One region of the Pseudodesulfovibrio nedwellii genome, then DNA from elsewhere that is predicted to be linked to it. Evidence: riboswitches for the same ligand, from Rfam matches in the RefSeq annotation. Region 1 holds a riboswitch; each other region holds the start of a gene.

Region 1 (5,340 bases):
TCTGTTATTTCGCGAGACATGCGGGTTGGTAACGATTCTCACGCAGATTTGCAAGTGTGAACAACTCATGAGAGGGTGTCCAAAAGACAAAAAAACACGTATGTCATACGTATGATAATTTTTTATCATCATATTGACTTTTTTCTATTTTAAGGTCGAGAAGAGAGTAACAAGCCCTTTTCCATCAGGTTATAACCGGAGAAAATGATGCGCGCACTTATTGTTGAAGATGAATTTCTCAGCCGAAAGGTCCTCCGTTCATTTTTGATGACCCTTTTTGAAGTGGACATTGTTGTCAATGGAAGAGAAGCAGTAGAGGCATTCAAAATCAGTCATGCAGAAAAACAGCCCTATGATCTCATTCTCATGGATATCATGATGCCCGAAGTTGATGGGATTGAAGCGCTGCAAAAAATTCGATCCATTGAAACGGACAGAGGCTATAAACCAAAGGTCAAGGTCATAATGACCACGGCCCTCGACGACCCTCAAACGGTCATAAAAACTTTTTACGACGGTGAAGCTTCAGCTTACATCGTCAAGCCGATTGCTAAAGAAAGATTGTATGATGAGTTGGAAAAACTCGGACTCTTGAACAAGTAGCCAAGGATAGCTCATGAGCGAAGATCCTATGATCGAAGAGTTCTTCTCCGAGGTCAACGACAAATATTACCCCCAAGTCATGGAAGGGCTTGAGATGCTTGAAGGTGCCGACCTCGGCGAAGGCATCGAGATACTCGCACGCCCGTTGCATACGATTAAGGGCGTGACCGGATTCATGGCGGGTTTTGAAGAAGCATCTCACTTCACCCACAAAATCGAGGACTTCCTGAAAAAGGTCCAGTCTGGTGAAGTGGAATCCTCTTCGGAGAACGTCACCCTGCTTTCGCGGGGTGTGAACATGATCTTTCAGGTTCTTGAGCAACTCCGTGACGACAACCTCGACGTAGAAGAACAGGAAGAAGTCCTCTCCCTCATAACCGAAGCTTCAAGCAGCGGTATAGCCGAGGCCGAAGTCCTTGGTGCAGGCGTCGAAGTGGAAATACGCGACACTGTGACCATCATCCGCGTCAAAGACATCCGCGTCCATCAAGACATACACTTCAAACCGATCATTTCTGCAATTCTGGGAGTCGAACCGGGCGATTCCATTCTGCTCGACCTCTCCGAAGTGCTGACTTTCGGCTCCGGAGCCTGGGGTGCTGTGGCCAGTATGGGGACGACATTCAAGATTGCCGCTTGCAATCTCACACCAGATGCCAAAGTAACATTGTATTCCTGGGGATTCGACCAGACCATTGCCGTCTACCCGGACGAAGACACCTATTTCACGACTCAATAAGGGGAAATTCATGCAGGACAGCATTATTCAGTGCATTGAGGACATAGAAAAACAGATCCTCGAAGTAGACGCCACCGGCCAGGGAGCCGGAGAGGTTGTCGATGCACTCGGCCTGTCGCATATGCGCCTCTCCTCTGTCGGAGTCATCGCCATTCTCGACATGCTTTCGGACGGGATTGCTCCTGTCAACGCAGACATCACCACCGCAATGCTCGGTATCTGTGAAGCACAAAAAAAATTCTTCTTCGCTCTGGGGGGCTTGCTCGACAACAGTGCCGACGCTCTGGCCAAGATCGAAACCAAATCCAAACCTGTTGTCCAAGAATCTGAAGCCGAAGCGGCCATGGCATTTGAAGAACCAGCCACGACAACAGCCGAAGTCGAACAGGAAAAAGAGGCTGATGCACCCAAAGAAAAAGAAAAAACCGAGTCTAAAAAGGCCAAACCGGAAGCCAAGCCTTCCGCACAGGCAATCTCATCCATCCGCGTCAGTACAGACAGACTGGACCGAGTGATCGAACTGGTGGGTAAACTCATGGTCACTTACGCAGTCATCGCCCAAGGTGGCGCAAGCAACATGAATCAGGTGGCCTCTTCCCTGCGCGAGCTCGACAATGTCATCAGCAGACTCCAGCAAGAAGTAAACGCCATCCGTTTGGTACCACTCAAACAAATTTTTATGCCCATGCACCGTCTGGTCAAAAGTCTGAGCCAAAAGATCGGCAAAAAACTCGACTTCGTTGTCGAAGGTGATGAACTCGCTCTGGACAAGACCATCGTTGAGAGCCTCAATGAACCATTGGTCCACCTGCTGAGAAACGCTGTGGATCACGGACTGGAAGACCCTGAAGGTCGTAAAAACGCCGGCAAGAAAGAAGCCGGTGTCGTCACTCTGGCTGCATGGCGTAAAGGTGATAACGCCTATATTCAAGTCAAGGATGATGGTCGTGGACTTGATCCAGACAGGATTCTCGCCAAGGCCCTTGAAAAAGGACTGGCTGACCCCGAAACTGAATACGAACAAAAAGAAATCCTCCAGTTCGTCCTCCAGAGCGGCTTTTCCACAGCTGAACAGGTCACGGATGTATCAGGCCGCGGTGTCGGGATGGACGCGGTGGTCAACGCCATCAAAGTAACACTGGACGGCGATGTTGAAATCGAAAGTACACTGGGCAAAGGGGCAGCCTTTACCATTGAAATCCCTCTCGATCGCTCAGCCAACGAAGGCATCGTCGAAGCCCTGGTCTGCAAAGTTGGTGGAGATACCTTTATCGTTCCCAGCAGGGATGTGATGGAGATTTACATGCCACGCCTCAACGACGTGGTCGCGCTGCCCGATGGACGTGAAACCGTGGACGTCCGTGGAGAAGTTCATTCACTACTTAGACTGGCAGACCTTCTGGACCTGATTCCAGAACAAAACAATATAGAAATGGCTCAGGCCATTGTCGTCCGCGTAGGTGATTACAAAGCAGCCGTTTTGGTCGATGAAGTGCTCAAACAACAGCAAGTAGTCATCACGGGCTTCACAGTCCCGGTGGAAGAAATCTTCCATATCCCTATCCTCGGTTACGGCATGATGGGTGAGTCCGACGCATTGGTTATCGACACTGAAAAAATGATCCAGCATTTTCAAGAACGTATGGAACAGGGAGCTACAGCCAGCTTGACACGATCAGCTCTACAAGCATAGTAGACCCCTTCTAGGTGTCCGAAAGGACTTCATAGGGAATCCCGTGTAAATCGGGAGCGGACCCGCCGCCGTGACGCCCCGCCAGACTGCTTTCATTCATGCCACTGAGGACTCTCCTTGGGAAGGCGAAAGTAGAAGGGGCCAGCCGGAAGACCTGCCTAGAAAGCCATAGGTTTTGCCTCGGTGGTACGAGGGCTTACCACTACAGGTACGAAGGGATAAAACGGTTTCCCTTCCTCGAAAATCGTCGAGGAAGGGTTTTCTCATTTCCCCCAATCAGCCTCTCTTGGAGTTGTCATGTCTATCCACAGACTCAATGTCGTACTTTTCTCCTGTCTTCTCACGGTCCTCATGGTGGCCCCGGCGCAGGCCGGACATCATGAAAAAGGCCCGGTCAAAGACGCTATCGTCCTGGCCGCATTCGGAACATCGTATCCCGAAGCACTCAAATCCATCCTGAACATTCGCAACAAAGTTGAAAAGGCCTACCCCGATACTCCGGTCAAACTCGCTTTCACCTCAAGCATCATCCGTGACATTTGGCATGAACGCCAAAACGACACGGCATGGCAGAAAAAAAATGCCGGTGTGCCTGCTGACATCCTCAGCGTCAAAGGTCCTTTGGCAACCATCGCCGACCTTCAGGACGAAGGCTACAAGGCTATTGCGGTGCAGTCCCTTCATGTTTTTGCCGGTGAAGAATTCTCCGACTTGACCCAAACGATGATCGGCTTGCGCTCCATTCGCGCCCTCAAGGCCAAATCCGTTCCCTTCAAAAGCTTGCGCCTTGGCCGTCCGGCTCTGGGCATGCCCGGAGATGTGTATCCGTACACTGACGACATCGCCGATGCCACCAAAGCTCTCAAAGCTGACGTCGATGCCGCCAAAAAAATGAATGCTGCTCTTGTCTACATGGGACACGGCAACGATTTTTTCTCCACCGGCATTTACGCCCAGTTCCAAAGTGAAATGCAGAAAACATACGGTCACCCAATCTTTGTGGCCTGCGTTGAAGGCTATCCTGCTTTCGATGACATGCTGGTAAACCTCAAAGCTTCAGGGTCAAAGAAAATCCTGCTCAAGCCCTTCATGATCGTTGCAGGCGACCACGCTTCCAACGATATGGCCGGTGACGAAGACGATGCATGGAAAGTCATGCTGACCAAGGCGGGTTTTGACGTAACCATCGACCTGAGCGGTCTCGGTTCTGTCGACACATGGGCTGACATTTACGTACGCCACTTGAAAGACGCCATGGCTCAAACGCACATGCTTCCCTAAAAAGATATAATGACCGTCGCTTCTCGTATATCCATCAGCAAAGGGGCAACCCTCACTCTGCTCGCAGTCTCACTGGCCGCGTTGGTGATCGTTGCTACCGGTCTTGGCTTCATTCCGGTCTCACCGGGTGAAGTCATGACAGCGCTGACGGATGCTCTGCGAGGGGCGACGGACTCCATAGACCCGCTCAAAACAAGCGTTATTTTCGAAGTACGTCTTCCCCGTATTCTCACTGCCACAGCTGTGGGCTTTGGCCTTGCAGTGGCCGGCACAGTGTTTCAAGGGTTACTCCTCAACCCACTGGCCGATCCTTTCACGCTGGGCGTCTCTTCCGGCGCAGCATTCGGAGCGGCCTTGAGCCTTTTGCTTGGCCTGTCATTCTTCGGGCAGGCAACACTGTTGCTCATGGCTTTTGCCGGAGCAACGACCACGCTTTTCGCGGTCATCGCCATGTCAGGACGCGACGGAGAATTGTCGCCCACTAACTTGATCCTGGCAGGCGTCATTGTTTCCGCCATTCTGTCCGCCGGACTGAGCTGCATCAAATATCTGGCCGACGAAAAAGTATCAGTGATCGTGTTCTGGCTTATGGGCAGCTTCGTAGCCCGCACCTGGACTGACGTCATCCTGACCGCCGGAACCGGTATATTCGGCTTTGCGGTCTGCCTATTTTTCGCCCGAGACCTCAACATCATGAGTCTGGGGTCTCGCTCTGCCAAAAGTCTGGGCGTGGATACGGGCAAAGTTCGTCTCATACTTTTGGTCACGGCATCCCTGATCAGCGCGGTCTGCGTTTCCGTCTCCGGGGTTATCGGCTTCGTGGGATTAATTATTCCTCATCTCATGCGCATGATTATCGGGCCGGACAACCGCTGGCTTCTTCCAGCCTCAGGCTTGAACGGAGCTATACTATTACTCGCAGCCGACACCCTGACCCGCACAGGTTTGCCCCATGAAGTTCCCATTGGCGTTCTCACCGCGCTCATCGGTGGCCCGATCTTTTGTTGGATATTCACCCGCTCCA
Region 2 (5,340 bases), 290 kb from region 1:
GGCCAGGAATCGACACGGAACGAATCCGTAAACAAACACCGCTCAAAAAAGTGCCCCACAAAGGAACCGAATGATTCAACACTGAAATCGAGTATAAAGACGGTCGGCCCTACAATAAAGACAACAGCCATCAAGCTAAATAACAACTTGGCATTGAGTTCTGAAAGGATACGCATCCCTTTCAGAACACCACTGATGGAGGAAATAATGCAAATAACCATAACAATAATAATGAGTATGCCCCACGTCTGTGGTGCACTCTCAATGAATGGGAAAATTCTTGAAAGTCCTCCGGACAACATGAGCACGCCAGTCCCAAGGGAAGTGCCCATACCCAAGGCCAAAGCATAAAGAGAGACAATGTCCACGACCTTGCCCATATTCCCGTTTGCCCTTTCTCCAAGGATCGGGAACAGGATAGACCCTAAACTGAAAGGACGCTTCAGGTTGTAGTAGCAAATGGCAAACACGAGTGCGGGCAATGCGTTGATGGAATAGGGAACCAATCCCCAATTCATATACATGGAAGCAAGTGAGAACCGGGCAGAACCATAGGTGTTTGCGGCAAATCCGAGAGCCTGCGGAGGTGCGAGCATATCCTGAAGAGGTTCAACGATGGGCCAGAACAAGATATTAATAGCAATAGTAGTACATAACGTAATGGAAAACCATTGCCACTTATTCAATACAGGTTTGGCTTTTTTACCACCAATGACAATGTTACCGAACTGGGAAAAGAATGCAACGCTGATAACTATTAAACAAAACAGTCCTGTAATTGAAAAAAGCCAACTGAAATTTTTGAGGATAAACTGCTGACCAGTCGTAACGACAAGACCAAATGTCTCTGGCAGAATCAAACCAATGATCACAGAAAATGCAATAAGTGAAAATGGCACCCAGAAAACTAAACTGTTCAATTCTTTATGTGTATCAGTATCGCTAGAATATTTTGCTGATAGGCTCTTGGTATTCAAAATTATCTCCTTGAGTAATTTTGTTTCATTAATTTTAAATAATAAATCATTTTTTTATATCAGCTCTTCAAATTATCCCCGTTTTGAAATTACTACAGAGATTATTCATCCCTACTGTGCCGTTCTGCATCAGTTGTTCCACTCAGTGGAACGGCGTTCTATCTTTCGACGCCTCTGCAATGCACCATGCATGAAACTTAGTCAACCAGATTTATGAAATTTGTTGAGTCAAAAGCGATATGATCCAAAAAAACTCTGAGAGGTCTGCCGTCACATAAAATATAATTCCAAGCTGTTAGCTCTGGATTTATCAAATTCGAGAAATTGAAACGACAAAATAAAAAGTTCTTTCACCGCAAAATATGCGGTTTGAATCAAATGATGAATTCAAGAAAATCATAAACAAACAACGCCAACAAAACATTCAAGAGACACACAGGTGACAAAACAAAATCGAACGACACACCAGCCCAGAGCACACACAATAAAAAACTGACGAATAAACAGCTTGTTATATACGAAAAACAGACCGTTCAACTCCGCCAAGACCTCACCTCTGTCAACTTTTCAGACTCACAGAACAAAGCCGACTTGCCTTTTATGGGATTCTCAAATATCAATAAATCTAGATATAAGGATTTGGCGAGAAACGGAAAGCGGTGAAAAACCGCTGCGGACGCGCCGCTGTAACCGGCAGTACCCGTTGAAAACCACCGCTATCGGGAAGGGATTCAACACTATGGGGCCGGAAGCCAGAAGACGTCTTGCCAAAGAGCGAACGACCTCGCGATCAGGTTGGTGTTGCAGATATTCATAACGACACGGGATCATATCATCCGGTGTGTCATTCTCTGTTGCCAACAAACCGAGGCTCGCGCTCTTCGTCTTTCACCCGAAACATGGAGTAGACATGAACGCGCACGTATTGGGTTTTCCTAGAATGGGGAAAAACCGCGAATTGAAATGGGCACTTGAAAAATTTTGGCGAGGGGAAACAACAGAAACAGCACTCGTTTCCACTGCCGGAGAACTCAAGCAACGCCACTGGAATCTTCAGGCCACGGCAGGAATGGACCTGCTGCCAGTCGGCGACTTCTCTTTATACGACCACATCCTAGACACTATCGCCATGCTTGGAGCAGTCCCCCAACGATTCCAGCATGACGGGAATACTGTCGACTGCAAGACATACTTCCATATGGCCAGAGGCAACTCTGAGAAAAGCATTCCGGCCATGGAAATGACCAAATGGTTTGATTCCAACTATCATTACATTGTCCCGGAACTCAGCCCCAATACGCCCTTCAAAAAGGACAACTCCCGACTGCTGGCAGATATAAAAGCTGTCAAAAGACTCGGATACTCGCCAAAACCAGTCCTTGTCGGCCCGCTCACCTTCCTCCTGCTTGCAAAAGAGACTGATGGCTGCAACCGATGGGACCACCTTGAACACATGACTGATGTTTATTGCGAAATCATCACAGAAATCGCCGCACATTGTTCATGGATTCAAATTGATGAACCGATTTTGTGCACCGACCTCCCAGCCGAAGCCAAAACTGCATTCCAGTCCGTATATTCCAAACTGCGTACAGTCACCAACAGCACGCGCCTGCTGCTCACGACCTACTTTGGCGACCTCGGTGACAACCTGGATCTGGCTTTGTCTCTGCCTGTTGATGGTATCCACATTGATTTGATTCGGGGACCAAACCAGTTGGATGAAGTTCTGTCCAAGCTGCCAGCACATTTTACTCTCTCACTGGGGCTCGTGGATGGAAGGAACATATGGAAAACAGATCTTGAAGCTGCAGCACGACAAGTGAACATCGTTCGCCAAAAAGTCAAAGCCACTCACATCATGGTCGGATCCAGTTGCTCACTCCTCCATTCTCCCGTGGACATCTCCGCAGAAAAAAAACTGGACCCTACACTCAAACAGTGGATGGCTTTTGCCATTCAGAAATGCGAGGAAGTTGCCGCCCTGAAACACGCTGCAACAACCACCGAAACACCATCGTTATTCAACGAAAACAAGACAGCTTTGCTTACCCGAGCAGCTCACCCCGATGTCATTGATCACCAAACCCGCGAAAGAGTGCAGGCAATCACGCCTGAAATGTTCAACCGCAATTCCCCTTTCACAGAACGTATTGTCATTCAACGGGATCGACTCAAACTCCCACTCTTCCCGACCACGACAATCGGCTCATATCCTCAGACAGCCGAGATACGAAAAGCCCGCCTAGAGTACAAAAAAGGCACCCTTTCCGAAAGCCAGTATATTAAAACAATGCAAGGACATATACGAGAGGTTGTCAATCATCAGGAAGAATTGGAGCTTGATGTCCTGGTGCATGGCGAACCGGAAAGAAACGATATGGTTGAATACTTCGGCCAGCAACTCAAAGGATTCTGCTTCACCTCCAACGGCTGGGTCCAAAGTTACGGCAGTCGATGCGTCAAGCCTCCAATTATATACGGTGACATATCCCGTCCCGAAAAAATGACCGTGGACTGGGCTGTCTATGCCCAAAGCCTGACAAAGAAACCCATGAAAGGGATGTTGACTGGCCCAGTGACAATTCTATGCTGGAGTTTCGTCCGTAACGACATCACCCGAAGCGAAGTCTGCCGCCAGATTGCACTGACAATTCGTGATGAAGCTGTGGACCTTGAGACAGCTGGAATCGACGTCATTCAAATCGATGAAGCGGCTCTTCGTGAGGGCATGCCCATACGAAAAGACCAGCAGGACGAATACCTGCAATGGGCCGTGGATTGTTTCAAATTGGCGTCCAGCGGCGTCAAGGACAGTACGCAGTTACACTCTCATATGTGCTACAGTGAATTCAACGTCATCATGAAATCCATTGCGGAAATGGATGCTGACGTCATTAGCATTGAAGCAAGCCGTAGCGGCATGGAATTGCTCGACGCTTTCAACGCATACCAATATCCCGCTGAAATCGGTCCGGGTGTCTACGACATCCATAGCCCCAGAGTTCCCGGCGCAAACGAAATATACTGGCTTCTGCAAAAAGCCCTGAAAGTCATTCCCGCAGAACGTCTGTGGGTCAATCCCGATTGCGGCCTGAAGACCAGGGCATGGCCTGAAACTCTCGCCTCCCTGCGAAACATGGTCACAGCCACCCTACGATTGAGAAACGAACATACACAGCAATAAAACATGGAAAATCCGCGCCTGAAAGTCCTTCTCGGGCGCGGATTCTCATTTCCTATCCTTCTCCTCGCCCCCTCTCTCTCCAATTCTCACTCCTCGCAACATCAACATTGATATCAATTTATGATATGCCCAGAAAAACCATTTTTTCTGATAGATAACAATAACTGGTCAGGCCACTATGAATCAATTTGCCAAGGAGTATGAGTGGCGTTTATAAGTACGGCGGTCTCATATTAAAAACAATTTAGATGACAAAGGAATAGAATGTCGAAGCAAATGGACGGCGAGTCCGATTCCTGTACTGAGATGGGAAAAAGACTTGAGAGCTATCTTGAAGTAATTCCAGCCATTGTCTGGAGAATTGATATTGTTGGCAAAGAGATATCATTTCTCAATTCCCACACTCTCCAGCCGCATGGCGAAAAAGTTCGAGCCATCATGCAAAACCCGCAATCGGCTGAACGGCTGGTCCTCTCTGAAGACCGAGAACGGTTTCAGCACAGCCTCAAGCAGCTTCTCCATCGACAAAAAGCGACATGCGTATTCCGTATACAAGTGGATGAGGGAGTAAATAGGTGGTTCAAACTTGCGGGAATGCCTGACCCTGAACACCCAACAAGCTCCGTAGGCGTGCTCATGGATATCACCTCTCATGTCAGTACCATTCTGGCGACAGAAGGCCGCCCTGGACTTTCCGTCAGGATCGACCTCGTTGATGACCCCGTACTTCTTGTCCGGTTTACTGACCGTTCCATCAGCATGGTCAACACGGCAGCGGATCAATTGCTGGGGTACAGCAAAAAACAACTGACCAACCTTCATTTGCAGGAGCTGTTGCAGGACACTCCCGGCACAGACCTCTTTCAAATCTATGAAAGTCTCATCTTTTCAGACTATTGGAATGGTGAACTCTATGTGACCGACAGCATAGGCAGAAGCCATCAGTGTTCGGCACGGATTCAAGTCATCGCCCGCGACGAAGAGAATCTCCTCTGGATCACTCTGTCGCACCTCAATGAATGCAAGGCATGCAAAGGGGTTCCAGTCAGAGGAAACGAAGTCCTTCCATCCAAAACTGTCAGTGCTGCCATGCGAAAATGTTCTACGGTCAAAGCCCTCTTGGAAAGCATGCTTAAAGCACTGCCGAAGAACTCCCCCACGGAAGCCATCATGCTT
Region 3 (5,340 bases), 920 kb from region 1:
CGCAGATCCATCTGCAGACGACAGCACATGGAACGAACATCTTCCGGGTTGAGGTCGGAGTTGATGAAGTTCTGGAAGTAGGGCGCGCCGTATTTGGCGGTCATCTGAAGGAGCAGTTTGCCTTCCTTGGATTCCCAGGGGAAGTCCTTGGTCACGTTGTACGTGGGGATGGGGAAGGAGAAGATGCGGCCATCGGCATCGCCTTCGAGCATGACTTCGAGGAAGGCCCTGTTGATCATGGCCATTTCCTCGGCGTATTCGCCGTAGGTGGAATCCTGCAACTGGCCACCGATGATGATTGCCTCGTTGGCAATGTGGGACGGCGGGACGAAGTCGAAGGTAAAGTTGGTGAACGGGCTTTGACCGCCCCAGCGGGACGTGGCGTTCAGGTTGTGCAGCAATTTCTGGATCTGCTGCTTCACGGTCTCGTAGTCCAGTCCGTCGTAGCGGATGAACGGGGCGAGGTAGGTGTCCACGTTGTTGAACGCCTGTGCTCCGGCCCATTCGTTCTGGAGAGTGCCGAGGAAGTTGACGATTTGTCCGCAGGCTGCATCAAAGTGCTTGGCCGGTGTGGATGAACAACGGTCGCGCAGGTTGAAGCCTTCCAGCAACAGGTCGCGCAGGCTCCATCCTGAGCAGTAACCGGCCAGACCAAAGGAAAGGTCATGGATGTGGAAGTAGCCGTGAGTGTGGGCCATGCGGACTTCTTCAGGGTATTTTTCCAGCATGTACCGCGCTTGAACCGCGCCAGCCATGTGCAGAATGAGTCCCTGATAGGAGTGGACCATGTTGGAGTTTTCACTCACACGCCAGTCCACGTTGTCGAGGTAGCTTTCCGTGACACCGGAGATGTCCAGATAGGCCTCGTTCTGTGTGCGCAGTTCCCTGCGTTTTTCTCTGTATATGATGTAGCGTTCAGCGACCTTGTACAGGCGGGCTTCCATGAGCACCTGCTGTACAGTATCCTGCACCTGTTCCTGTTCTGGAACATCAACGCCGTCGAGCTTTTTTTCTACTTTTCCAGCCAGTCGGCTGGCGAGCAGCGGGTCTTTGATGCCGCTTCCTTTAAGTGCTTTGAAAATGGCGTCACCGATGCGTTTGGTTGACCATGTTTCGATACAACCATCACGTTTTTGAATCTGAATTGGCATAAATTTCCTGTGGCAAACAGTGGGATGCGGATGAGATCGACACCGAGGATTGTCGGCGTCGCATTGTTTGCCCCGTTGCCGTTGTGATTGACGCGGCAGGACCGCTGAAAATCAGGCAACTATGTTGTCTGGTATGAACTTTCTTGTCTGTAAACGGGCTCCGCGGACCGTCACCGACAGAAACGCTTCAGGTAGGTCTTCTGGCTCTCCCCGTTCGTTCCGCCTTCCCGCTAAAGCAGTGGCTTGATGGAACAAAATACAAGAGGATTACAGCGGCGGGACCGCTCCGGCTTTACACCGGATTCCCTGTTATGGCCTACCGGCCACCTGAAGGACATCGTGATTTGGAGAACCTATCTGAAGGTCGGATTGAGTGCAAGACTGAAGCGCGAACAATCCGTCATCTGTATTTGGTTAGACACTTTTTATCATGTCAAATAAGAGGAGAGTGAATCCATTTTTTCCCATAAAGAAAAGCTGATTAACTCAAGAAAACCAACCATCCGGTTTGGGTGGTTGGCCTTTATTTGTCACTATTCGGTTTATTAAGATCAACACCATTATCTTTTGTTATTCCCGTAGTGTTTTTTTTAAGCTTTCGACTTCAGTATTATTTAACAAGTTGACGATTGTGATCAGGTAAAGCGACAAAACATAACTTAAGCAAACCAGAGGGGCGGCTACGAGGGCCATTGCTGAATACATTGCTGCTAGCTTATTAAGAGAATGAATAAATAGTTCTGAAAAACCTATAATGAATATTGTACAGACATAATATTTAAACTTGTATTTACGTCCATGTGTGCTCGTGGCGGTCTTATATAAATAAGGTGCAATTAAGCAGTATGTTAATGAATACACGACCACCATTAAAATTCTAAGTAGAACGCCAGTGTCTACAATTCCCGATAGTATATATGATGCGAGAATTGACAATGCCATTATCAACAAGTGAATGGATGAGTAGAGAATAATAGTAAAGAATGATATTCCAGAAAATCTGAAGAGGCTGTCATTTTTGATATTTCTCAATACGCAAATTAGATAAGGAGACGTTGCAACTGCTGCGACAACAATTGATACTGTTAAGTCTCTAAATATGAACATAGCAACAACGCATACTAGCGATGTAAATACAATGCTTTTTTTGTTGTCATATAAAATTTTCAACATATTCAATACTCCTATCCCAACTTTTTTTTATACTCATCCAATATATAACACGGGCTGAATACATTTTCGGCCCGTGTTATATTTAATATTTCTTATTTTTCCCTTTTTGTATTTTTTCTAGATTTGAGTCGACGGTATCAATATACCATTTCCCCGCCTCTGGTATCTTTTTAACGCCCTTTTCCAAGGCATCCAGTACTCCTGGCCCGCCTGTCATAACGTCTTCGGCAACCCATTTGCCGATTGAATTAACTGCCGGTATGTACTGTGACCATGCCAGTAACGGGTTCAGTCCGGTTGTATCTAGGTTGTTCACCGGATCATCCAGACAATACCCATACCAGTCGGGATCGCCGCCCTTGTCGCCTATGGGGTCGGGCGCAGTCCATCGGCCGGTGTTTACATCGTAGTCCCGCCAGCCGAATCGGACAAAACCGAGGTCTCGGTCGTGCAGTCCTCCGGCAAAGCCTATGGGAATTCGAAGATTTGGATTGGTGTCTTCGATGATGCCGCCAAATGGGTCGTACAAGAGATTCTTTATCACATTGCCTTCCGGGTCGGCAACAACGCGTAAATTGCCTATCTGATCGAAGAAGAGGTAGGTAATCATTCCATCGTCTCTACGCATGGCATATGGGGTGCGTTTTTTGTCTTCATAGGCCAATTCATATTCGTGTTTTCCATCGTGAAAACCGGCAAGACGCATGAAGTCGAGCCATGCGTATGCTTCCACTAATTGGCCATTGAGGAGTTTGCCGGTTCGCTGTCCATTTTTATCATGACGATACGTGAAGGTCTGATTTTGGTTTTCGATTTCAGTTTTAAGCAATCGATAGTCAGGCGAATAGGTATACAGTGTGTATGTGCCCTTATTTGACCAGATGGATCGGAATCCCTTTTCGTCGTGGGAGTATTGGTTTCCCCCGGCAAGCATGAGCCGGTTGTCGGAAGTATACTGGTAGTCTCGGTAATTCGGGCCAACTGTGGCGGGGAAATAATCCCGAATGCGGCGACCTTGTTTATCGTAATGGCACTGGCTGATAAGCCTGCCGTCCAAGTAAGCTTTGAGAAGATGGCCTTCGGTGTCATACGAGTACGTCCAGACGCCGGTGTTGCCGGCCACATGTTCGTCTTTTTCGACAATGCGACCTTCTTTGTCATATTTGAGTCGATAGTTGTAGGGGGGCTGCACTTTTACCTCTCTGATTTTGTTCCCGGGAATTATTCTCGGGAATCAAAATCAGTATACCCTCGGTTTTTTGTAAAACCGTATTTTGTGAACGAATGTAGTGTAAATACGGGCTATAGGATAAAATAAGCACTTGACAGGGGTGGGAACCGTGCCTCGCTCAGAGGGATTTTTAAGTACTATTGGGGGAGGGTAAATAGTTTCACAAATGGTATCCGTCGAAAATTATCACATCCCTCAACAGACTTATCAGTTGACTCCCCTTAATATATTGGTCATAGAGCACGCCGCTTGAGAGTTCGCATATTTATGGGCGCCAGTTCGACGTTCCTGTTTTCAGTCCTTCGTCTTGTTCTTCATAATGTATCGCTTCCATTTCAGCTGACAGCCTTACCCGGCTCGCCAACTATGTTTGCATCTGGGAATTTCCCGGTGCTTTTCCATTGCTGTTGCCTTTGTTCGTAACATCAATATCATTCGAGTATTCCAGAGGATTTTTTGTGGAAACAAGCCACTCTTTTGTCGCAAAATCGGAAGGCAGTGCCCAAGCCGATATTTTTTCCGGGCTGACCGTAGCTCTGGCCCTTGTCCCCGAAGCCGTTGCTTTTTCGTTTGTCGCTGGCGTGTCACCCATGGTCGGTCTGTATGGCGCATTCATGATGTGTTTGATTACCGCCGTGCTCGGTGGGCGTCCGGGCATGATTTCCGGTGCTACAGGCGCTATGGCCGTTGTCATGGTCAATCTTGTGCTTGAAGGTAACGCCCTTGGCGGAGCCGGTTCACATGCCGGCCTTCAGTATCTTTTCTTCACGTTGCTGATGGTCGGGATCTTTCAGATTCTCGCGGGTGTCTTTCGTCTCGGCAAATTTATTCGCATGGTGCCGCGATCCGTCATGATGGGTTTTGTTAACGGACTGGCGATCGTTATCTTTTTGTCTCAGTTGAAGATGTTCCAAACCGGTGGCGAGTGGTTGCAGGGTGAGCCTCTGTGGATCATGGCCGGCCTCGTGGCTTTGACCATGGCAATTTTGTATGCCGTTCCTAAAGTTTACAAGAAGGCCCCTGGTGCGCTCATCGCCATTATTTCCGTTTCGCTGTTGGTTATCTTCAACCATATCGACACCCAGACCGTGCTTTCTTTTATCCAAGCTAATGGCGGTTCCGGCATCAAGGCAGGACTGCCGACATTTGCCATTCCGACCGTGCCCTTCACATGGGAAACCCTTGTGTTCGTCGTTCCCTATGCGCTCATTTTGGCGGCTATCGGGCTGATCGAGTCACTGATGACTCTGTCGCTTATCGATGAGTTGACTGAGACTCGCGGGTCCGGCAACCGGGAGTGCATGGCGCAGGGAGTCGCCAACTTCGTCAATGGAATGTTCGGAGGGATGGGAGGTTGTGCCATGATCGGGCAGAGCATCATCAATATCACCTCGGGCGGGCGAGGGCGTCTGTCCGGTATTGTTGCGGCAGGTGCATTGCTGTTCTTCATTCTGTTCACGTCACAATATATAGAACAGATTCCCATTGCCGCTTTGGTCGGCGTGATGTTCATCGTGGTCATCAAGACCTTTGCATGGAGCACGTTCAACATCATGAACAAGATTCCCAAATGGGACGTACTGGTTATCGTGTTGGTGACTGTACTGACTGTGAAGTACGATTTGGCCATCGCGGTTATTTGTGGTGTCATTATTTCGGCCCTGATTTTTGCTTGGAAGAACGCTCTGCGAATTCGCGCTCGGAAAATGGTGGATGAACACGGAATCAAGCATTATCAGATTTACGGTCCGCTGTTTTTCGCCTCTACCGCGCTTTTTCTGAGCA

What was found. Region 1 has a riboswitch for cobalamin ahead of SYK_RS17145 (sirohydrochlorin cobaltochelatase). Riboswitches for the same ligand answer to the same signal wherever they lie in the genome.
Region 2: it holds a riboswitch for cobalamin, as region 1 does, so the genes downstream of both, metE (5-methyltetrahydropteroyltriglutamate--homocysteine S-methyltransferase) here and SYK_RS17145 (sirohydrochlorin cobaltochelatase) in region 1, are expected to answer to the same signal.
Region 3: it holds a riboswitch for cobalamin, as region 1 does, so the genes downstream of both, SYK_RS12880 (ribonucleoside triphosphate reductase) here and SYK_RS17145 (sirohydrochlorin cobaltochelatase) in region 1, are expected to answer to the same signal.

Annotation. Positions count from the first base shown of each region.
Region 1 covers NZ_AP026709.1:3,671,139-3,676,478, reverse strand. Annotated here, with positions in the region: gene SYK_RS17165 (TrmH family RNA methyltransferase) at 1-20, opposite strand, end outside; gene SYK_RS17160 (response regulator) at 208-603, shown strand; gene SYK_RS17155 (Hpt domain-containing protein) at 617-1,342, shown strand; gene SYK_RS17150 (chemotaxis protein CheA) at 1,353-3,035, shown strand; cobalamin riboswitch at 3,031-3,211, shown strand; gene SYK_RS17145 (sirohydrochlorin cobaltochelatase) at 3,333-4,316, shown strand; gene SYK_RS17140 (FecCD family ABC transporter permease) at 4,326-5,340, shown strand, end outside.
Region 2 covers NZ_AP026709.1:3,380,143-3,385,482, reverse strand. Annotated here, with positions in the region: gene SYK_RS15780 (BCCT family transporter) at 1-977, opposite strand, end outside; cobalamin riboswitch at 1,575-1,756, shown strand; gene metE (5-methyltetrahydropteroyltriglutamate--homocysteine S-methyltransferase) at 1,888-4,164, shown strand; gene SYK_RS15770 (PAS domain-containing protein) at 4,429-5,340, shown strand, end outside.
Region 3 covers NZ_AP026709.1:2,752,249-2,757,588, forward strand. Annotated here, with positions in the region: gene SYK_RS12880 (ribonucleoside triphosphate reductase) at 1-1,151, opposite strand, end outside; cobalamin riboswitch at 1,325-1,497, opposite strand; gene SYK_RS12885 (RHS repeat domain-containing protein) at 2,407-3,516, opposite strand; gene SYK_RS12890 (SulP family inorganic anion transporter) at 4,014-5,340, shown strand, end outside.